Regions from separate parts of the Cellulomonas sp. JZ18 genome, predicted to be linked through region 2. Evidence: predicted binding sites of a transcription regulator. Region 2 holds the regulator's gene; each other region holds the start of a gene.

Region 1 (7,480 bases), 330 kb from region 2:
GGATGGTCGAGTCCTCGTAGACGAGGAAGAACTGGCTGCCCATCGACTCGGCGTCGTTGCCGATGCGGGCCATCGCGATCGTGCCGGCGGGGTAGACGTCGTCCGCCGGGGCGTTCTCCACGGGCCCCCAGCTGTAGCCGGGGCCGCCCGTGCCGGTCGCCGTCGGGTCCCCGCACTGCAGCACGTGGATGCCCGTGGTCACGAGGCGGTGGCACAGGGTGCCGTCGAAGTAGCCCTCCTGCGCGAGCGTCACGAAGTTCGCGACCGCCTGCGGCGCGACGGCGCCGTCGAGCTCCACCTCGACGGGCCCCTGCGACGTCGTGATCGTGCCGGTCCAGGTGCGTCCCTCCGCCGCGGCGGGGTCCGGCACGACGCCGCCGTTGCCCTCACGGGCGGGGTACGTCGGTGCGGGCGTCGCCTCGGCGGTGGGCGTGGCGGTGGCGGCCGGGGGAGCGTCCTCGTCCCGCGACAGCGCGACGGCGGCGACGATGCCCGTACCGAGCACCAGTGCGCCGGCGACCGCCCCGGCGATCACGCGCTGACGCCGGTGGCGGGCCTGCGCGGCGGCCCGACGGGCCTGCCACTTCTCGTAGCGCCGCCGCTCGTACTCGCGCTTGGAGTTCACCGCCACCCCTCGTCGTCGTCCCGCGGACCATGCGCCGCGCCGCGCCCGGACCCCCGCCGGACCCGGCACAGTCTAGGCAGGGCGCGGCACGCCGCGACCACCCCGCACGCCGTGCCCCGCACGGGGCGCCCGAACGGCGGGACGCGAGGTCTAGCGTGCGGGCATGCAGATCCTCACGCTGGTCGCACCCGTGTTCGGCGCGCGGTGCTCGGTGGTCGTCGGGACGCGCGGCTCGTGCGTCGTCGTGGACGCGGGCGCGGGGGCGGGGGAGCAGGTGCGGACGCTCGTCGAGCGGGAGGGCCTGCGGCCCCGGGCCGTCCTGGCCACGCACGGGCACGCCGACCACACGTGGGACGCGCCCGCCCTCGCAGCGGCGTACGACGTGCCCCTCGTCCTGCACGCGGCCGACGCGTACCGCCTGGCGGACCCGTTCGGGACGCTCGGGGTCCTCGACCCGCGGCACGACCCGCGGGGGCCGCTCGCACAGGCGCTCGTCGCCGCGGGCGTCGACCTCGCGGGGTGGCGACCGCCGGCACGCGTCGAGGCGTTCGGGTCGCCGGCGGACGGCCGGTCGGCCGACGTCGAGCTGGTCTGGGACGACGTGCGGCTGGTCGCCCGGCACGCGCCCGGTCACACCGAGGGGTCCACCCTGTACCTCGTCGACGAGGGGCGTCCCGCCCCGACCGTGCTGTCCGGGGACGTGCTGTTCGCCGGCAGCATCGGGCGCACCGACCTGCCCGGCGGGGACGACGCGGTGATGGCCGCCACGCTGCGCGACGTCGTCGCGACGCTCCCGCCGGACGCCGTCGTCCTGCCCGGGCACGGGCCCGCGACCGACGTGCGGACCGAGCTTGCGACCAACCCCTACCTGCCGCGCCCGCGCTGACGTCGCCGGGACGCGCCGACGGGCGTCGTACGTCTGGGATCATCGGGCGCATGGCGCGACCCACACCCCTGTCCGGATTCCCCGAGTGGCTGCCCGAGGGGCGGCTCGTCGAGCAGCACGTGCTCGACACCCTGCGGCGCACGTTCGAGCTGCACGGGTTCGCGGGGATCGAGACGCGCGCGGTCGAGCCGCTCGACCAGCTGCTGCGCAAGGGCGAGACCTCCAAGGAGGTCTACGTGCTGCGGCGTCTGCAGGAGGACGCGGACGCGGACGAGCAGGACCCCGGCCGCCGGCTCGGCCTGCACTTCGACCTCACGGTGCCGTTCGCGCGCTACGTCCTGGAGAACGCCGGCCACCTCGCGTTCCCCTTCCGGCGCTACCAGATCCAGAAGGTGTGGCGCGGCGAGCGCCCCCAGGACGGGCGCTTCCGGGAGTTCGTGCAGGCGGACATCGACGTCGTCGGGGCGGGCGCCCTGCCGTACCACTACGAGGTCGAGCTGCCGCTCGTCATGGCGGACGCCCTCGGTGCCCTGCGGGGGATCGGCGTGCCGCCCGTGCGCATCCTCGTGAACAACCGGAAGGTCGCGGAGGGGTTCTACCGGGGTCTCGGGCTGGACGACGTCGAGGCGGTCCTGCGCTCGATCGACAAGCTGGACAAGATCGGCCCGGACGCGGTCGCCGACCTGCTCGTCGCCGAGGCCGGCGCCACGCCCGAGCAGGCGCGGGCGTGCCTGCGCCTGGCCGAGGTGCGCGGCGACGACGCCGGCGTCGTCGACCGTGTGCGCGCCCTCGCCGCCGAGCACGGCGCCGGGACCGACCTGCTCGAGGAGGGGCTCGCGGAGCTGGGTGCGCTCGTCGCCGCCGCCGCGCAGCGCGCTCCCGGCGTCGTCGTCGCGGACCTGCGCATCGCGCGCGGTCTCGACTACTACACGGGCTCCGTGTACGAGACGGTGCTCGTCGGGCACGAGGACCTGGGCTCCATCTGCTCCGGCGGGCGCTACGACACGCTCGCGTCCGACGGGGCGACGACCTACCCCGGCGTCGGCCTGTCCATCGGCGTGTCGCGTCTCGTCTCGCGCCTGCTCGGCGCCGGTCTCGTGCGCGCCACCCGGTCGGTGCCCACGGCCGTGCTCGTCGCCGTGACGTCCGAGGAGCGCCGCGGGCGCTCGGACGCGGTCGCGGCGGCGCTGCGGGCGCGCGGCGTGCCCGCCGAGGTGGCGCCCAGCGCCGCGAAGTTCGGCAAGCAGATCCGGCACGCGGACCGGCGCGGCATCCCCTACGTGTGGTTCGTCGGCGACGACGGCGCCGACGGCACGCCCGGCGAGGACGAGGTCAAGGACATCCGGTCCGGGGAGCAGGTGCCCGCCGACGCGGCGACGTGGTCGCCCCCGGCCGAGGACCTGTGGCCGCGCGTCGAGGCGACACCGGCGGGCTGACCCGCGCCGGGAACGGCCGCGCCGGGTGCGCCCGGCGGGCACGCGCCGGACCGTCGCAGCGCCCGCGCCCGCGGGCGGGGGGCGCGGACGTCCCGCGCGCCGCCCGCGCGCAGCCGCGGCCGCACACCCCTAGCGTGACGCCCATGACGCACGCGGCCGCGCCGTCCGCCCGGGACCGGGTCACGCTCGACGGGCACATCGCCGGCGCGGGCACGCAGGAGGGCACCCGCCTCGTCGTCGGGCGCTGGCTGCGCTCACCGCTCGGCGCGTTCGCGGACGTCATGGTCGAGCGCGCGGACGGCACGCGCGTGCTGCTCGCGCCCCGTGCCGACGTCGCCGACCTGGTCACGCGCCTGTACGCGTTCGACGCCGTGCACGTCGTGGACGTGCGGGTCGCGGCGGACCGCGCCGCACGCACCTGGACCGTCGAGGCGGGGCCGCTCGACGCGCGCCTCGTGCTGGGGGACCGCACGGCGGTCGGCCACCTGCTCACCGCCGTGCCCCGCCCGCTCACCCGGTCGGCCGTGACGGCGGGCCTCGTCGCGGCCGTCGCGGGCGCCGTGCTGCCGGGCGTGCGCACCCGCGGCGCCGGCCGGGACGGCACGCCCGAGCGGTACGCCGCCCACGACCAGCACGCCGTCGTCGCGATCGACGCCCGCTGGGGCGACCGGACGCTCGGTGCCCTGCGACCGGTCGTGCCCGCGGTCCGCTTCGGCTTCTCGTCGGTCCCGGCGCGGCCCGCCGTCACGGCCGTGCACGTCGTCCTGGGCTGACGGACGGTACCGCCGGGCGACACCGGCGCCGGTGCGCGCCACGTGCGCGACCCGTGCGACGACGACCGGGGAGCCGGCGTTGACACCCGTTCGAACACGTGTTCGACTGGTGCCGTGCGATGGGACGGGCAGAAGGTCGAGGCGGCCTCCGACGGCGTGCTGCCGGGCATGGACCTGCGCACGCTCCCGGGGCTGGTGCGCAGCGTGCGCACGCCGGAGTTCGCGGGCGTCACGTTCCACGAGGTGCTGTGCCGCAGCGCCCTGAACAGGGTGCCGGACGCGTCGAGCGTGCCGTTCCGCTGGACCGTGAACCCCATGCGCGGGTGCCTGCACGCGTGCGCCTACTGCTTCGCCCGTCCCACGCACGAGTACCTCGACCTGGGCGCCGGCCGGGACTTCGAGTCCCAGATCGTGGTGAAGACGAACGTCGTCGAGGTCCTGCGGGCCGAGCTGGGCAGGCGCTCCTGGCGGCGCGAGCACGTCGCGCTCGGGACCAACACCGACCCCTACCAGCGGGCCGAGGGCCGGTACCGCCTCATGCCGGGGATCCTCGAGGCGCTCGCGGCGTCGGGCACGCCGCTGTCGGTGCTGACGAAGGGCACGCTGCTGCGTCGCGACCTGCCGCTGCTGTCCGACGTCGCCACGAGCGGCGGGTCGGTCGCCGTGAGCATCTCGCTCGCCACCGTCGACGACGAGCTGCAGCGCGTCCTGGAGCCGGGCACGCCGACGCCGCGGGCACGGCTCGAGCTCGTCCGCGCCGTGCGGGAGGCAGGCCTGACGTGCGGCGTGCTCGTGGCGCCGGTGCTGCCGTGGCTGACGGACTCCGAGGAGCACCTCGACGCGCTGCTCGCGGCGCTGGCCGACGCCGGTGCGACGGGTGTGAGCGTCATGGCGCTGCACCTGCGCGGGGCGGTGAAGCCGCTCATGGAGGACTGGCTGCGCACCCACCGCCCCGGGCTGCTCGCGCGCTACCGGCGCCTGTACGGGCGCGGCGCCTACACGCCGGAGGAGTACCGGCGGTGGCTGGACGCACGGGTCGCGCCCCTGCTGGCGCGGCACGGGTTCGCCGACCCGCGGGAGCACCGGGCGTGGCGGGCCGCCGCGACGTCGCCGTCGGGCGGCCCTGCCGTCGGCGAGACGGCGGACGAGGCCGTCGCAGCGGGCGCCGGACGCGCACGGGCGTCGACGTCCGCCCCGCCGCCACCCGCGATCGCCTCGCCGACGCTGTTCTGACGTCGGCCCGCGCAGGTGGGGCGCACTAGGATCGTGCGGGCGTCCGCCGGACGCGTCCCCGTCACCCCGAGCGCGAAGGACCACGCTGTGCTCCGCACCCACACCGCCGGCTCCCTGCGAGCCGAGCACATCGGCACCACCGTCACCCTCACCGGGTGGGTGGACCGCCGCCGCGACCACGGTGGGGTGGCCTTCGTCGACCTGCGCGACGCCTCGGGGATCGCCCAGGTCGTCGTCCGTGACGAGGCGGTCGCGCACAACCTGCGCGCCGAGTTCGTGCTCCAGGTGACGGGCGAGGTCGGCCGCCGCCCCGAGGGCAACGAGAACCCGAACCTCGCCACGGGCGAGATCGAGGTCGTCGCGCACGAGGTCGTCGTCCTCAACGAGTCCGCGCCGCTGCCGTTCCCGGTGTCGACGTCGCTCGACGAGCCCGTCGGGGAGGAGGCGCGGCTGCGCCACCGCTACCTCGACCTGCGCCGGCCCGCGCCCGCGCACGCGATCCGCCTGCGGGCGAAGGCGAACGCCGCGGCGCGGCGGGTGCTCGACGCCGACGGCTTCGTCGAGGTGGAGACCCCGACGCTGACGCGCTCGACCCCGGAGGGTGCCCGCGACTTCGTCGTGCCGGCCCGTCTGGCGCCGGGCAGCTGGTACGCCCTCCCGCAGTCGCCGCAGCTGTTCAAGCAGCTGCTCATGGTCGGCGGGCTGGAGAAGTACTACCAGATCGCCCGCTGCTACCGGGACGAGGACTTCCGCGCCGACCGGCAGCCGGAGTTCACGCAGCTCGACGTCGAGGCGAGCTTCGTCGACCAGGACGACGTGATCGCCCTCGGCGAGAAGATCCTCGTCGCCCTGTGGGACCTGATCGGCTACACCGTGCCGACGCCGATCCCGCGCATGACGTACGCGGACGCGATGGAGAAGTACGGCACCGACAAGCCCGACCTGCGCTTCGGGCTCGAGCTGACGGACCTCACCTCGTACTTCGCCGACACGCCGTTCCGCGTCTTCCAGGCGCCCTACGTCGGTGCCGTCGTGCAGCCCGGCGGGGCCTCCACGCCGCGTCGCGGGTTCGACGCGTGGCAGGAGTGGGCGAAGCAGCGCGGGGCGAAGGGGCTGGCCTACGTCACGGTCGGCGAGGACGGCGAGCTCGGCGGCCCGGTCGCCAAGAACATCTCCGAGACCGAGCGCGCGGGTCTCGCGGCCGCGGTCGGCGCGAAGCCCGGTGACGCGGTCTTCTTCGCCGCCGGCACGGCGTCGGAGGCGCGCGCGCTGCTCGGTGCCGCACGCCTGGAGATCGGGCGTCGCGGCGGTCTGGTCGACGAGGACGCGTGGTCGTTCGTGTGGGTCGTCGACGCCCCGCTGTTCAAGCCCACCGGCGAGGACGACGACGTGGCGGTCGGCGGTGGCGCCTGGACGGCGGTGCACCACGCCTTCACCTCGCCGACCCCGAGTGGGTCGACCGCTTCGAGGAGGACCCGGGCGCGGCGCTCGCGTACGCCTACGACATCGTCTGCAACGGCAACGAGATCGGCGGCGGGTCCATCCGTATCCACCGCCGGGACGTGCAGGAGCGCGTCTTCGCCGTCATGGGCATCGGGCCCGAGGAGGCGCAGGAGAAGTTCGGCTTCCTGCTGGACGCGTTCCAGTTCGGCGCCCCGCCGCACGGTGGCGTCGCCTTCGGCTGGGACCGCATCGTCGCGCTGCTGACGCGCTCGGAGTCGATCCGCGAGGTCATCGCGTTCCCGAAGTCGGGCGGGGGCTACGACCCGCTGACCGGCGCGCCCGCGCCGATCTCGCCCGAGCAGCGCCGCGAGACGGGCGTCGACGCGAAGCCCAAGCAGGACCCCGGCGCGGCGGGGCAGGCCGCGCGCGCGGAGTGACGACGACGGCCGGGGGGCTGCTCCCGCGGCTGCCCGGCGCGTTCCGGGCGCGCCGTTGGCTCCTCGCCGACCGCGACCGCTGGCACGCCGCCGACGTGCGCGGCGACGACCACGCGGTCGTGCTGGTGCGGTCGGAGGAGGCCGGCGACGTCGTTCTCGGGGCCGGCGACCCGGACGCCGTCGCCGCCCTGGTACGCGACCTCGCGCACGAGCGGCGTGCGGCTGGAGCCGGGGCCCTCGGCTGGCTGACGGTGCCCCGCAGCACGGTCCTCGGGGCGTCCGAGCTGGAGGCGCTCGGCGTCGCGCCCTACTCGACGTGGGACCGGATGTCGACGGACGAGCCCCCGCCGGCGGTGGCGGGGGAGGAGTCTGTCGTCCGGCTCGGCCCCGCCGAGGCGGACGAGGCCGCCGCCTGCCTCGCGGAGGCGAACCCCGGGACGCGCGCCCGCCCGGGCGGCGCGGACGACGCCGGCTGGTGGGGCGTGCGCGAGCAGGGACGGCTCGTCGGGGTGATCGGGGCGGCCGACCGCCTCGGTGCGGCCGACGGTCGGCGGTCGTGGCACCTGCACGGCCTGGGCGTGCGGCCGGCAGCCCGCGGCCGGGGCCTCGGCGCCGCTCTCACGGCCGCCGCGCTGCGCGCCGGGCTC
Region 2 (7,480 bases):
CGAACGTGCTGCCCGAGCACGACGTGCTCGTCGTCGACGAGGCGCACGAGCTCACCGACCGCGTGACCGCGCAGGCCACCGCCGAGCTCTCGGTCGCGACGATCGAGCACGCCGCGCGCCTCGCGCGCCGGCTCGGCGGCATCCCCACGACCGACCTCGACACGGCCGCCCAGCACCTCGCGAGCGTGGTCGTCCCGCTGCCCGAGGGCCGGTTCCCCGACGGGCTGCCGGAGGGAGCGCGGCTCGCGGTGGCCGCCGTGCGGGACGCCGCCCGCACGCTCCTGACGGTGCTCAAGCCGGACGCGTCCACGAAGGGGAAGGCCGGCGCCGACGGCGGCGTCAAGATGGCCAGCGCGGCGATGCTCGCGCTGTTCGAGACCGCCGAGCGCATGGCTGCCGACCCGGACGACCTGCGCCACACCGTCCTGTGGTGCGCACGCGGGGAGGACCGCCGGGGGCAGGTCACCACGCGCCTGCACGCCGCGCCGCTCGCCGTCGACGGTCTCGTGCGCACGCAGCTGCTCGCGGGCCGCACGGGCGTGCTGACGTCGGCGACGCTGGCGCTCGGCGGGTCCTTCGAGCCCGTCGCCCGCTCGCTCGGGCTCGGCGGACGTCCCGACGCCGCGCCGACGGGCCCGACGTCCCTCCCTGCGGCAGTGGCGGCGACCCCGGTGGGGTCCGGGACGGCGACGTCCGTGGGCGCGGCGGACGTGCTGCCCGGCACCGACGCCCCGCCCCGTGCGGAACGGGCGGACACCGGACGGTGGCGCGGGCTGGACGTCGGCAGCCCGTTCGACTACCCGCGGCAGGGCATCTGCTACGTCGCCCGGCGCCTGCCCACGCCCGGCCGGGAGCCCGCGACCGAGGCGCAGCTGGACGAGATCGCGACCCTCGTCGAGGCCGCCGGCGGGCGCACGCTCGGCCTGTTCACGTCGCGGCGCGCCGCGCAGGTCGCGGCGGAGGCCCTGCGCGAGCGGCTCGACGTGCCGGTCCTGCTGCAGGGCGACGACCAGCTGCCCACGCTCGTCGCGCGGTTCGCCGCGGACGAGCCGACGTGCCTGTTCGGGACGCTCTCGCTGTGGCAGGGCGTGGACGTACCCGGCCCGGCCTGCCGGCTCGTCGTCATCGACCGGATCCCGTTCCCGCGCCCGGACGACCCGGTGCGCTCGGCACGCGCCGACGCGGTCGCCGCGACGGGCGGCAACGGGTTCATGGCCGTGTCCGCGACCCACGCCGCGCTGCTGCTGGCCCAGGGGGCGGGACGCCTCGTGCGGTCGGGTGAGGACCGCGGCGTCGTCGCCGTGCTCGACCCGCGGCTCGAGACCGCGCGGTACGGGGAGTTCCTGCGCCGGTCCATGCCGCCGTTCTGGCGCACGACCGACCGGGACGTCGTCGTCGCCGCGCTGCGACGCCTGTCGGCGTCGGGCTAGCCTCGCCGGGTGGGACGTGTCCGCCGGGCCGGTGCGTCCCGCGCGCACCGTGCCCGTGACGAGGGGAACCAGCTGCCATGACGCAGGACATCGAGGGCGACGACGCCACGCTCGCCGTCCCGACGCCGCAGCGCCGGACCTCGAAGGTCGGCATCGTCGGCGCGGGGGCAGTCGGGTCGACGATGGCGTACGCCGCCCTCATGCGCGGTGCGGCGCGCACCGTGGCACTGCTCGACGTCAACCGGCAGAAGGTGGACGCCGAGGTCCTCGACCTCAGCCACGGCATCCAGTTCATGTCCATGGCCGAGGTCGTCGGCTCCGACGACGTCGCGGTCCTCAGCGACTGCGACGTCGTGGTCTTCACCGCGGGGGCCAAGCAGCGGCCGGGCCAGTCCCGCCTCGACCTCGCCGAGGCGACGATCTCGCTCGTGCGCAAGGTCCTGCCGGGCGTCGTGGAGGTCGCTCCGAACGCCGTCCACGTCATGGTGACGAACCCGGTCGACGTGGTCACGTACGCGGCCCTGCAGATCTCGGGCCTGCCGCCGACGCAGCTGTTCGGCTCCGGGACCGTGCTGGACTCCTCCCGCCTGCGCTACCTCATCGCCCGGCACACGGGCGTCGCCGTGCAGAACGTCCACGCGTACGTGGCGGGGGAGCACGGTGACAGCGAGCTGCCGCTGTGGAGCTCCGCGTCGATCGGCGCGGTGCCGCTGCTCGAGTGGCCGGGCGTGGCCGGCCACGGGCCGCTGACGAGCGAGGTGCGTGACGCGATCGCGCGCGAGGTCGTGGAGTCCGCGTACCGGATCATCGAGGGCAAGGGCGCGACGAACTACGCGATCGCGCTCGCCGGCTCGCGCATCATCGAGGCGGTCCTCAAGGACGAGCGCCGGATCCTCCCGGTCTCGTCGCTGCTCGACGGCTACCTCGGCATCTCCGACGTGTGCCTCAGCGTGCCGACGGTCGTCGGGGCGTCGGGGGTCGCCGAGCGCCTGGAGGTGCCGATGTCCTCCGACGAGCTGCTGGGGCTGCGTCGGTCCGCCGAGGCCGTCCGGTCGGTCGCGCGCCGCTTCGGTTTCTGACGCGGGCACGCGGGCCGCAGGCGCGGACGGGAGCGCCCGTCCCGCACCGCACCGCGGCCCGCGGCGCGAGTCCCGTGACGGCGCCCGTGACGTCCTGCCGCGACGTCCTCAGAGGCTGCGCAGCACGCTGACGACGCGACCCAGGACGGTCGCCTCGTCCCCGAGGATCGGCGCGTACGCGGCGTTGTGCGGCAGCAGCCAGACGTGCCCGTCGGCGCGCTTGAGCGTCTTCACCGTCGCCTCGCCGTCGATCATCGCGGCGACGATCTCCCCGTTCTCGGCGACGGGCTGGCGGCGGACCACGACCCAGTCCCCGTCGCAGATCGCGGCGTCGACCATCGAGTCGCCCGCGACGCGCAGCAGGAACAGGTCGCCGTCGCCCACGAGCTGGCGCGGGAGCGGGAAGACGTCCTCGACGACCTGCTCGGCCAGGATCGGACCGCCGGCCGCGATGCGTCCGACCACCGGGACGTACGACGGTGCGGGCGCGCCGTCGCGCTCGGGGGCGTCGGCGCCGAGCGCCAGGCCGCCGGGCGGGGTGGACGTGGGCGCCGGACGCGCGTCGTCCGGCTGGACGACCTCGATCGCGCGCGGGCGGTGCGGGTCCCGGCGCAGGTAGCCCTTGCGCTCGAGCGCCGTGAGCTGGTGCTTGACGCTCGAGGGGCTGGTGAGCCCGACCGCCTCGCCGATCTCCCGCATGCTCGGCGGGTAGCCGCGCGTCTCGACGGCGACGCGGATCGTCTCCAGGACCCGGCGCTGACGTGCCGTGAGCCCGTCGCTGCCCGCACCCGCGGCGAGCGCGGCCGTGACGTCGACGACGTCCTGCACGTCCGTCCCCGACGTCCCCGTCGTCTGCCCGCCCACGGCGCCTCCCGGTCCTGCGGTCCTGACCGCCTCGCCACCGCGCCCGCCGCGTCCCCGCTGGTCGGAGCCGGGTGTCGGTGGTCGGTGGTGCACTTCCTGACGCGTCCCACCCTAGGGGCGCGGTGGTGCCGGATCAAACATCTGTTCGAGCGTGTCTCGACGGGTGTCGGTGGGTTCTGCTAGAACTCGTACAGACGTTCGACGAACAGGTGTTCGAGACGACGGAGGGCATGGGCATGAGCGCGATGGCGATCGGACCGGCGACGGTGAGCGGTGGGCGGGGCCGGGTCCCGGTGCGCGTCCACGGGGCGCCGACGGTGCGTCGTGCGCAGGAGCCGCTGCGCCTGACCCGGCGTGGTCGGGTCGTGGTGTGGCTGCTCGCGGTCGGGCTCGCGCTGGGCGTGGGCGGCACCGCTCGCTCCGCCGTCGCCGACGGTCCGCAGTCCGCGCTCGAGGTCGAGCGCGTGGTGGTGGCCCCGGGCGACACGCTGTGGGGCCTCGCCGCGCAGGTCGCTGGCCCGGAGGAGGACGTGCGTGACGTCGTGCTGCGCCTCATCGAGCTGAACGCGCTGCCCGGTGGGAAGCTGCGGGCCGGGCAGACCGTCGTGGTGCCGGTGTCGTGAGAGCAGGTCGTCGCCTGCGCGTACGTCGTGCGCGGGGGCGGGCTTGTCGGCCGGTGGTGGCACGGCTAGGTTAGGCACACCTCACTCGGCAGGCTGGGGGGCCGGCCGGAGGGGCCGCGGCGATCGGTCGCGGCGTGCTGCATCGCGGTGCCGTGGCGAGTCGGTACCGCGCGGGACGGGGGCGTCCCGGCGAGGGCGGCCGTCGTCGACGGCCGCCCTCGTGGCGTCCGCGCCCCGTGCCCGCGGCCGTGCGCGCCCGCGCTCGCGCCGCGTCCGCGCCCGTGCTCGCCGGTGTCGGCGCCCGTGCTTGCGGGCGTCCTCGCCACCGCCTACCGTCACCACGTCCGACCGGCAACTCGGCGGTCGCGTCACGCCGCTCCCGAGAGGTCTCACGTGCACTGTCCGTTCTGCCGGCACACCGACTCGCGCGTCGTCGACTCGCGCACGTCCGACGACGGGTCCTCGATCCGGCGACGGCGCCAGTGCCCGAACTGCCACCGGCGGTTCACGACGGTGGAGACGGCGAGCCTCTCGGTGGTCAAGCGCTCGGGCGCCACGGAGCCCTTCAGCCGGGAGAAGATCGCCAACGGCGTGCGCAAGGCCTGTCAGGGGCGGCCCGTGAGCGAGGACGACCTGGCGCTGCTGGCGCAGAAGGTCGAGGAGACGCTCCGTTCGGCGGGCTCGGCCGAGATCGACGCGTACGAGATCGGGCTGGCCATCCTGGGCCCCCTGCGCGAGCTCGACGAGGTCGCCTACCTGCGCTTCGCGAGCGTCTACCAGGCGTTCGACTCGCTCGACGACTTCGAGTCGGCCATCGCCGTCCTGCGTGCCGAGCGCGAGCAGCAGGAGCGTGACGGCGCGGCCTCCGGCACCGCGCCGGGCACCGCGCCGGACGCCGCCCGCTGACCGTGCCCGCGACCGCGCCGCGCTAAGCGCTGGTGCGCCGGGGCCTGCGTCCGTCACCCTGGGACCTTCCCAGCGACCACGGAGGTGCCCATGGCGAACGAGAGGCCGACCTCGGCGAGCGACGAGGCGAAGGCGCGGTTCCGCGAGGCGCTCGAGCGCAAGAAGGCCCAGGGCCACAGGACGACCGACGGCACGCGCAACACGGGTCCCGTGCACGGGTCCGAGACCGCGGGTCCGGTGCAGCGCCGGTTCCAGCGCAAGTCCGGCTCCGCCTGACCGTCGCTCGGTCCGCGGCGTCCGCGCGACGACGAGGGGCGCGTCACCTGCGTGGTGACGCGCCCCTCGTCGTACCGGAACGCCTGCCGGGACCCGCGCCGCTCAGGAGAGCAGGCGCAGGCGCAGCGACTCGGGTCGACCGGCGAGGGCCTCGACCACCGCCCGCTCGACCGGCGTGCTCACGTCCGTGACCACGTACCCGAGCTCGCCGCGCGTCGCCAGCAGCTGTCCCTCGATGTTGACGCCGTGCTCGGCGAGGGTCGCGTTGATCGTGGCGAGGACGCCGGGCACGTTGCGGTGCAGGTACGCGATGCGGTGCGCGTCCGGGCGCTGGTCGAGCGCCAGGTTGGGCAGGTTCACCGACAGGTTCGTCGACCCCGTGGCGAGGTGGTCGCGGATCTTGTTCGCCACGAACTGGCCGATCGCCTCCTGCGCCTCCTCGGTCGACCCGCCCGTGTGCGGGGTGAGGATCACGTTCGGCAGGCCGCGCAGCTCGGACTCGAACGGGTCGCCCTTGCGCTTGGGCTCCTCCGGGAACACGTCGACGGCCGCACCGACGACGTGACCGGCGAGCACCGCGTCGCGCAGCGCGGCGTAGTCGACGACGAAGCCGCGCGAGAGGTTGAGGAAGATCGAGCCGGGGCGCATCCGGGCGAACTGCTTCGCACCGAACATGCCGGCGTTGCCCGAGCGCCCGTCGACGTGCAGCGTGACGACGTCGGCCGTCTCGAGCAGCTCGTCGAGGGTGTCCATGCGGCGGGCGTTGCCGAGCGCCAGCTTCTCGGCCGTGTCGTAGAACACGACCGACATGCCGAGGTTCTCGGCCAGGACGGACAGCTGCGTGCCGATGTTCCCGTAGCCGATGATGCCGAGGGTGCGCCCGCGCACCTCGTGCGAGCCCGTGGCCGACTTGTTCCAGATGCCGGCGTGCATCTCCTTGTCGAGGACCGTCAGGCGCCGCGTGAGGGCGATGATGTCGGCGATCGCGATCTCGACGACCGAGCGCGTGTTGGAGAACGGCGCGTTGAACACGGCGATGCCGCGCGACGAGGCCGCGTGCAGGTCGATCTGGTTCGTGCCGATGCAGAACGCCCCGACGACCTCGAGGTCCGGCGCAGCGGCGAGGACCTCCGCCGAGACGTGCGTCTTGGACCGGATCCCGAGCACCTGGACGCCCGCGAGGGACTCGACGAGCTCGCCCTCGTCGAGGGCACCCGTGCGGGTCACGACGTCGAAGCCGGCGGTCTCGAGGATCTGGCGGGCCTGGGGGTGGAGGTTCTCCAGCAGCAGCGCGGTGGGCACGCTCCATGGTGCGCCCGGTCCGGCTCGTGGACCAAAGCCGTCCCGGTGACCGGACGCCGCGCCCGCCCCCGACGGACGCGGCGCCCGGGGTCACCCCGCGCCGCCCTGCGGCCTCACCACGCCGCCCTCACCGCGCCGTGCAGGTCAGGGTCGGAGTGCCGTCGCCCGTCGACGTGCCGGCGAGGAACCCGAACGTGGTCGACGCGCCGGGGCGCAGCGCACCGTTCCAGCCCGCGTCGCGCGCCTGCAGGGACGTGCCCGACCCGCTGACCGTGGCGTTCCACGACTGCTGCAGGCTCGTTCCCGACGGCAGCGTCATGCCGACGGTCCAGCCGGTGAGCGGCGTGGCGCCGGCGGTCACCGTCACCTCGCCCTGCAGCCCGCCCTGCCAGCGCGCGACGACCCGGAACGTGGCGGTGCAGCCACCGGGTGCGGCGGTCGGCGAGGCGGTGGGCGTGGGGGTCCGGGTGGCGGTGGCCGTGGGCGTCGGACCGGTCGTGGTCGTCGGGCCCGGCGTCGGCCCGGTCGCCGTCGGCGTGGGCACGGGCGTCGCCGGTGCGCCCCACGCCTGGGCGCCGTCCAGCCAGGCGGCGCGGCGCAGCGCCCAGTCCTGCACCTCCTGCACCTGGCCGCGCCACGTGCCCGTCGTGGACGTGACGAACGGCCCCACCATGCGGGTCGTCAGGTTGGGGTACCGCCGGACGTTGCGGCCCGCCGCGTCCTCCACGTGCGCGCTGAGCTCCGCGACCCGCGCGCGCAGCGACGCGTCGGACAGCGGGCCGCGGCGCAGCTCCTGCCACCGCGCCCGCACCCGGTTGGTGAACGCGGGGTCCTGCATGAGCACCGTGAACCAGTCGGTGGCCACGGGCTGGCGGGTCTGCTGGTACTGCCAGCCGGCCGTCTGGTCGTTGCCGAAGAAGCCGCCGACGCCGAACGTGAGGTCGTAGTCCCAGAGCGGACCGGCCGTCAGCTTCCCGCCGCGGTCCTTGTACAGGTAGAG
Region 3 (7,480 bases), 550 kb from region 2:
GCCCGAGCCGAGCAGCACGCCGCGGTCGGCGAGCTCGGCGAGCCAGCCCCGGTGCTCCGGGCGGACCGCGTCGCGCACGTCGGACCGGTCGTCGTAGGTGTAGCGGACGGCGAAGAGGGTCATGCCGTCATCCTGCCGCAGGGCGGTCGGCCGGGACCCGGGGCGTCCGCCGGCGCGGAGCCCGGAGCACCTGCGCGGCGGTGGCAGAGTGGACGCATGACCCCGACGACGGGCGGCGACCGATGACCCGGTCCCTGCGCACCCTGCTCACCGACGACCTGCTCGAGCGCGTGCACGCGCGCGCGGACGGCCACGACCGCGCGAACACGTTCCCCCACGACGACCTCGCCGACCTCGTCGCGGCCGGGTACCTCAGGGCGTTCGTGCCCGAGCGCCTCGGCGGGGCGGGCCTCACCCTCGAGGAGGTCGCGCGCGAGCAGGTACGGCTCGCGGCCGCCGCGCCGGCCACCGCGCTGGCCGTGAACATGCACCTCGTCGTCACGGGCCTCGCGGCGCTGCTGGTCGCGCGCGGCGACGACTCGGTCGAGTTCGTCCTGCGTGACGCCGCCGCCGGCGAGGTGTTCGCGTTCGGCAACTCCGAGGCCGGCAACGACCTCGTGATGTTCGGCTCCCGCACGCGCGCGGAGCGCACCGAGGACGGCGGCTACCGGTACACCGGCACCAAGATCTTCACGTCGCTCTCGCCGGTCTGGACGCGCCTGGCGACGTTCGGGCTCGACGACTCCGACCCCGAGGACCCGCGGCTCGTGCACGGTGTCGTCGCCCGCGAGGACGGCGGTGTGACGACGAAGGACGACTGGGACACGCTCGGGATGCGGGCGACGCAGTCCGCGACGACGGTCCTGGAGGGCGCGCACGCGCCCGCGGACCGCGTCTACCGCCGGCTGCCCGTCGGTCCGAGCGCCGACCCCTTCGTGTTCGCGCTGTTCGCGGTGTTCGAGATCCTGCTCGGTGCCGTCTACACGGGGATCGGCCGCCGTGCGCTCGAGCTCGCCGTGCAGCACGCCCGCCGGCGCACGTCGTTCAAGCACGGCGGACGGTCCTACGCGCAGGACCCGGACATCCGCTGGCGGGTGGCGGACGCCGCGCTCGCGCAGGACGGCGCGGAGCTGCAGGTGTTCGCGCTGGCGCGGGACGTGGACGAGCAGGCCGACCACGGCAGCCGGTGGTTCGCGCAGCTCGTGGGGCTGAAGGTGCGGGCGACGGAGACCGCCCGCGTCGTCGTCGACCTGGCGCTGCGCGTCTCGGGCGGCGGGGCCTACTTCACGGGCAGCGAGCTCGCGCGCCTCTACCGCGACGTCCTCGCGGGCATCTACCACCCGTCGGACGACGAGTCCGCGCACGCGACGGTCGCCGCGTCCGTGCTGGGACCGCTCGAGGAGTGACCCCGCGGACCCGCCGGCGCCCGGCGGGTCCGCTCACCAGCCGCGCTCGCGCCACTGCGCCAGCTGCGGGCGCTCGGCGCCGAGCGTCGTGTCACGGCCGTGCCCGGGGTAGACCCACGTCGCGTCGTCGAAGCGGTCGAACACCCGCGTGACGACGTCGTCGAGCAGCTGGGCGAACCGGGCGGGCTCGCCGCCCGTCGCTCCGACGCCGCCGGGGAAGAGGCTGTCGCCGGTGAACAGGTGCACCCGGTGCGACACGGCGTCGGGCGCCTGCACGTGCTCCGGCTCGCGCAGCGCGAGGGCCACCGACCCGGGGGTGTGACCCCGCAGGCCGACGACCTCGAGCACGAGGTGGCCGACCGTCAGGGTGTCGCCGTGCAGCAGCCGACGGGGGACCGGGCGGTCGACCTGGGCGGCGACCGCGTCGGCGTCGTCCGCGCCCGCGGCGAGGACCGCGCCCGTGACGGCCTCCACGGACGCGAGCGCGCCGAGGTGGTCGGCGTGGCGGTGCGTGGTCACGACGACGTCGAGGCGCGCCGACCCCGACCCCTCCCGCACGAGCGCGAGCAGCCGGTCCGGGTCGGCGGCCGCGTCGACGAGCAGCTGCGCCCCGGACCGGCGGCACGTCACCAGGTACGCGTTGTTGTCCATCGGGCCGACCGCCACCTTGCGGATCTCCGCGTCGTCGAGCACGCGCAGCGCCGTCGGCCCACCCACGTGCACGTCACCGGTGTACGTCACGCGGCGTCCTCCCTGCCGGCCGTCACCGGCTGCGCGCGGCGCCCGGCGGTGCGACGCAGGGCGAGCTGGTGGCTGTGTGCCGCCCGCACGAGCGCGAGGTGCGAGAGCGCCTGCGGGACGTTGCCGAGCATCCTGCCCGTGGCCGGGTCGTACTGCTCGGCGAGCAGCCCCAGGTCGCCGCCCAGGGGCACGAGCGCGTCGAGCACGCGGGTCGCCCCCTCGACGTCGTCGGCCCGGGCGAGGGCGTCCGCGAGCCAGAACGAGCACGCGAGGAACGGCGCCTCGTGGCCCTGCAGGCCGTCGTCGGTCCGCTCCGTGCGGTACCGCAGCAGGAGGCCCGGGGCGACCTCGAGCTCCTCGCGCACCGCGGCCACGGTGGCGAGCACGCGCGGGTCGTCGGCCGGCAGGAAGCCGACCTGGGGGATCTGCAGCAGGGACGCGTCCGTGTGCCGGGCGCCGTAGTGCTGGACGAAGGTGCCGCGCTCGGCGGACCAGCCGTGCGCGAGCACGTCGGCGTGGATCTCGTCGCGCACGGCACGCCAGCGTGCGAGGGGGGCGTCCAGGCCGTGCAGCTCCGCCGCGCGCACGGCGCGGTCGACGGCCGCCCAGGCCATGACCTTGGAGTGCGTGAAGTGACGCGGCTCGCCGCGCACCTCCCAGATGCCGCGGTCCGGCCGGCGCCAGTCGGCGAGCAGGGCGTCGAGGAGGTGACGCTGCAGGGACCACGAGTCGGTCGTCTCGGCCAGACCCGCCGCACGGGCCATGGCCAGCGCGCTCATCACCTCGCCCAGGACGTCGTGCTGCACCTGGCCGGCGGCCGCGTTGCCCACGCGGACGGGCCGCGAGCCGGCGTACCCCGGCAGGTGGTCGAGGGTCGCCTCGCGGAGCCGGCGGCCGCCGTCGAGCCGGTACATGATCTGCAGGTCCCGCGGGTCGCCCGCGACGGCGCGCATGAGCCAGTCGCGCCACTCGGTCGCCTCGGCCCGGAAGCCCTGCTCGATGAGCGCCTCGAGCGTGAGGGCCGCGTCGCGCAGCCAGCAGAAGCGGTAGTCCCAGTTGCGCTCGCCGCCCGGCGACTCGGGCAGCGAGGTCGTCGCCGCGGCGACGATCCCACCGGTCGTGGCGTCGGTGAGCATGCGCAGCACCAGCAGGGAGCGCACGACGGCCTCCCGGTACGGCCCGTCGTAGGTGCAGTCGCGCGCCCACAGGCCCCACGCGATCGCGGTGGAGTCGACGCGGGACTCGACGGTCAGGCGCGGCGGGACCTCGCACCAGGACGGGACCCACGTGAGCGCGAGCTCGAGGTGCTCGCCCGCACGCAGCGTGACGTCGTCGCGGTGGTGGCGGTCGTCCGCCCGGGGCAGCCGGTCGCCGCGCAGCACGAGCGAGTCCGGCCCTGCGACGGCCCGGATCGCGTCGTCGCCGTCCCGGTCCGGCTCGTGGCGTACCCAGGGCTCGACGTCGCCGTAGCCGAAGCGCACGGTCCACTCGTGCTCCACGTGCACCTCGCCCTCCGTGCACGTGACGCGGCGGACGAGGTCGGCGCGGCCGTCGCCCAGCGGCATCGCGTCGGTGACGACCGCCGTCCCGGTGGGGGAGCGGTACGTCGTCTCCAGCACGAACGAGTCCCCGCGCCACCGCCGCGCGACGTGCGTGGCGTCGGGGACGGTCAGCAGCCAGCGGCCGTGCTCGGGACCGCCGAGGAGCGCGGCGAAGCAGGCGTCCGAGTCGAAGCGCGGCAGGCACAGCCAGTCGACCGAGCCACGCAGCGACACCAGCGCGGCCGTGTGGCCGTCGCCGAGCACCGCGTACTCCTCGATGGGCGCCTGACCGGGCAGGAGGCGGGCCGCGGCGGGCCGCTGCGGAGTCGTCATCGCGTCCAGCATGCGCGTCGCGCGCGGGGGGCGCGCGTCGGCGCACGTGCCGCAGGTGCGAGCCGGCCGGACGTGACCTCGAACACGTGTGCGATTGTCGGTGCCCGGACGTAGACTCGTCCGCTGTGAACGATCGCCTCGTGGTCCGCGGTGCCCGGGAGCACAACCTGCGCAACGTCGACCTCGACCTGCCCCGTGACGCGCTCATCGCGTTCACGGGCCTGTCGGGGTCCGGCAAGTCCTCGCTCGCGTTCGACACGATCTTCGCCGAGGGCCAGCGCCGCTACGTCGAGTCGCTGTCGGCGTACGCGCGGCAGTTCCTCGGGCAGATGGACAAGCCCGACGTCGACTTCATCGAGGGCCTGTCGCCCGCGGTGTCGATCGACCAGAAGTCGACGAACCGCAACCCCCGCTCGACGGTCGGGACGATCACCGAGGTCTACGACTACCTGCGCCTGCTGTTCGCGCGTGCGGGTACGCAGTACTGCCCCGTGTGCGGCGAGCGCGTGACCGCGCAGACGCCGCAGCAGATCGTCGACCGGCTGCTCGAGCTCCCCGAGGGCACGCGCTACCAGGTCCTCGCCCCCGTGGTGCGCGGGCGCAAGGGCGAGTACGCGGACCTGTTCCGCGAGCTGCAGGGCAAGGGCTTCGCGCGTGCGCGGGTGGACGGCGAGGTCGTCCAGCTCAGCGCGCCCCCGACGCTGGAGAAGAAGCTCAAGCACGACATCGACGTCGTCGTCGACCGCCTGGTGTCGCGCGAGGGCGTGCAGCGACGGCTGACGGACTCGGTCGAGACCGCCCTGCAGCTGGCGGGCGGCCTCGTCGTCGTCGAGCTCGTCGACGCCGACCCGGACGACCCCGAGCGCGAGCGCCGGTTCTCGGAGAACCGCGCCTGCCCGAACGACCACGTCCTGACGCTCGAGGAGATCGAGCCGCGCACCTTCTCGTTCAACGCGCCCTACGGCGCGTGCCCCGAGTGCACGGGCATCGGCTCGCGCCTCGAGGTCGACCCCGACCTCGTGATCCCCGACGACGAGCTCTCGCTCGCGCAGGGTGCCGTGGCGCCGTGGGCCCAGGTGTCGTCGGAGTACTTCACGCGCGTGCTGACCGCGCTGGCGCAGGACATGGGCTTCTCCATGGACACCCCCTGGCGTGCGCTGCCGAAGCGCGCCAAGGACGCCGTCCTGCACGGGCAGAACCACGAGGTGAAGGTCCGCTACAAGAACCGGTGGGGGCGCGAGCGCACCTACTCCACCGGCTTCGAGGGCGTCATCACGTTCCTGCACCGGCGCCACGCCGAGACGGAGTCGGACTGGAGCAAGGAGAAGTACGAGGCCTACATGCGCGAGGTGCCGTGCCCGGTCTGCCAGGGCGCGCGGCTCAAGCCCGAGGTGCTCGCGGTGCGTGTGGGCGGCATGTCGATCGCAGACGTGTGCGACCTGCCGATCGACGAGGCGGCGGTCTTCCTCAACGGCCTCGAGCTCGGGGAGCGCGAGCGCGCGATCGCCGCGCAGGTGCTCAAGGAGATCCAGGCGCGTCTGGGCTTCCTGCTCGACGTCGGCCTCGACTACCTGTCGCTGTCCCGTCCGGCGGGGACGCTCTCGGGCGGCGAGGCGCAGCGCATCCGGCTCGCGACGCAGATCGGGTCGGGGCTCGTCGGGGTGCTCTACGTGCTCGACGAGCCGTCGATCGGCCTGCACCAGCGCGACAACCGCCGGCTCATCGACACGCTCACCCGCCTGCGCGACCTCGGCAACACGCTCATCGTGGTCGAGCACGACGAGGACACCATCCGCACCGCGGACTGGGTCGTCGACATCGGTCCCGGTGCCGGCGAGCACGGCGGGCGCGTCGTGCACTCCGGCGACCTGCAGGGGCTGCTCGAGTCGCGCGAGTCGGTGACGGGCGCATACCTGTCCGGCCGACGTGCGATCGGCACGCCCGCGACGCGCCGCCCGGTCGACCCGAAGCGCCAGGTCACGGTCGTCGGTGCGCGCGAGCACAACCTCAAGGGGATCGACGTGTCGTTCCCGCTGGGGACGCTCACGGCGGTCACGGGCGTCTCCGGCTCGGGCAAGTCGACGCTCGTCAACTCGATCCTCTACACCGTCATGGCGAACGAGCTGAACGGCGCGCGCCAGGTCGCGGGGCGGCACAAGCGCGTGACCGGCCTCGACCAGCTCGACAAGGTCGTGCACGTCGACCAGGGCCCGATCGGCCGCACGCCGCGCTCCAACCCCGCGACCTACACCGGGGTGTGGGACCACATCCGACGGCTGTTCGCGGAGACGTCCGAGGCGAAGGTCCGCGGCTACACGCCCGGACGGTTCTCGTTCAACGTCAAGGGCGGTCGCTGCGAGGCGTGCTCGGGCGACGGCACCCTGAAGATCGAGATGAACTTCCTGCCCGACGTCTACGTGCCGTGCGAGGTCTGCCACGGCGCGCGGTACAACCGCGAGACGCTCGAGGTGCACTTCAAGGGCAAGACCGTCGCCGACGTGCTCGACATGCCGATCGCGGAGGCCGCCGAGTTCTTCGCGGCCGTGCCGGCGATCGCCCGGCACCTGCGCACCCTCGTCGACGTGGGCCTCGGCTACGTGCGCCTCGGGCAGCCCGCGCCGACGCTGTCCGGCGGTGAGGCGCAGCGCGTCAAGCTCGCCGCCGAGCTGCAGCGCCGCTCGACGGGGCGCACGGTGTACGTGCTCGACGAGCCCACGACGGGACTGCACTTCGAGGACATCCGCAAGCTGCTCGGCGTGCTGCAGTCGCTCGTCGACAAGGGGAACTCGGTGATCGTGATCGAGCACAACCTCGACGTCATCAAGAACGCCGACTGGGTCATCGACATGGGACCCGAGGGCGGCAACGGCGGCGGCACGGTCGTGGCCGAGGGGACCCCGGAGCACGTCGCGACGGTCCCCGAGAGCCACACCGGCCGGTTCCTCGCGGAGGTGCTCGAGACGGAGCGGGAGCGGGTGGCCGTCGGCGCGTGACGGCAGCGCCCGTCGTGCCGCTCAGCCGGCGGGCGTCCCGTAGGTCAGCGGAGCCGGGTCGTGCCGCACGGGGAAGTTGACCGACCGGGCGATGAAGCAGTGCTGGTGGGCGGCGACGTGCAGCTCGGCCAGCACCGCGTCGACGACCGGCGCACCGTCCGGGAGGGTCGCCCCGGCCAGGACCCGGACGCGCGGCCGCAGGACGACCTCGGTGAACTGGCCGTGCCCGGCGGCCTCGACGCGCATGGACCCCGTCGGCTGGTCCGCGTACCCCACCACCACGACGCCGCGCTGCGCGGCCAGGTGCAGGAACCACAGCATGTGGCACTGCGCGAGCGCGCCCACCAGCAGGTCCTCCGGCGACCACCGCGTCGGGTCGCCCCGGAAGGCCGGGTCCGAGGAACCCGCGAGCACGGTCTTGCCCGGCGCCGAGAGCTCGTGGTCGCGGCCGTACGACGTGTAGGAG

The links. The regulator LexA, encoded in region 2, represses DNA repair genes until DNA is damaged. The targets are predictions, from matches to a motif close to TCGAACANNTGTTCGA.
Region 1: GC089_RS09255 (Rv2578c family radical SAM protein) is a predicted target of LexA. The motif match lies at 3,811-3,826, and genes of this name have one in related genera.
Region 3: uvrA (excinuclease ABC subunit UvrA) is a predicted target of LexA. The motif match lies at 4,100-4,115, and genes of this name have one in related genera.

The regions. Positions count from the first base shown of each region.
Region 1 is NZ_CP045245.1:2,040,392-2,047,871, reverse strand. Features, by position in the region: gene GC089_RS09275 (peptidylprolyl isomerase) at 1-631, opposite strand, end outside; gene GC089_RS09270 (MBL fold metallo-hydrolase) at 789-1,511, shown strand; gene hisS (histidine--tRNA ligase) at 1,562-2,947, shown strand; gene GC089_RS09260 (hypothetical protein) at 3,091-3,720, shown strand; gene GC089_RS09255 (Rv2578c family radical SAM protein) at 3,835-4,953, shown strand; partial or broken gene aspS (aspartate--tRNA ligase) at 5,041-6,833, shown strand; gene GC089_RS09245 (GNAT family N-acetyltransferase) at 6,830-7,480, shown strand, end outside.
Region 2 is NZ_CP045245.1:2,365,606-2,373,085, reverse strand. Features, by position in the region: partial or broken gene GC089_RS10740 (ATP-dependent DNA helicase) at 1-1,430, shown strand, start outside; gene GC089_RS10735 (L-lactate dehydrogenase) at 1,508-2,509, shown strand; gene lexA (transcriptional repressor LexA) at 2,618-3,337, opposite strand; gene GC089_RS10725 (LysM peptidoglycan-binding domain-containing protein) at 3,583-3,996, shown strand; gene nrdR (transcriptional regulator NrdR) at 4,390-4,902, shown strand; gene GC089_RS10715 (DUF5302 domain-containing protein) at 4,993-5,178, shown strand; gene serA (phosphoglycerate dehydrogenase) at 5,281-6,480, opposite strand; gene GC089_RS19665 (CotH kinase family protein) at 6,608-7,480, opposite strand, start outside.
Region 3 is NZ_CP045245.1:1,814,329-1,821,808, forward strand. Features, by position in the region: gene GC089_RS08250 (YciI family protein) at 1-123, opposite strand, end outside; gene GC089_RS08255 (acyl-CoA dehydrogenase family protein) at 243-1,406, shown strand; gene GC089_RS08260 (MBL fold metallo-hydrolase) at 1,440-2,147, opposite strand; gene GC089_RS08265 (glycoside hydrolase family 15 protein) at 2,144-4,021, opposite strand; gene uvrA (excinuclease ABC subunit UvrA) at 4,147-7,014, shown strand; gene GC089_RS08275 (OsmC family protein) at 7,036-7,480, opposite strand, start outside.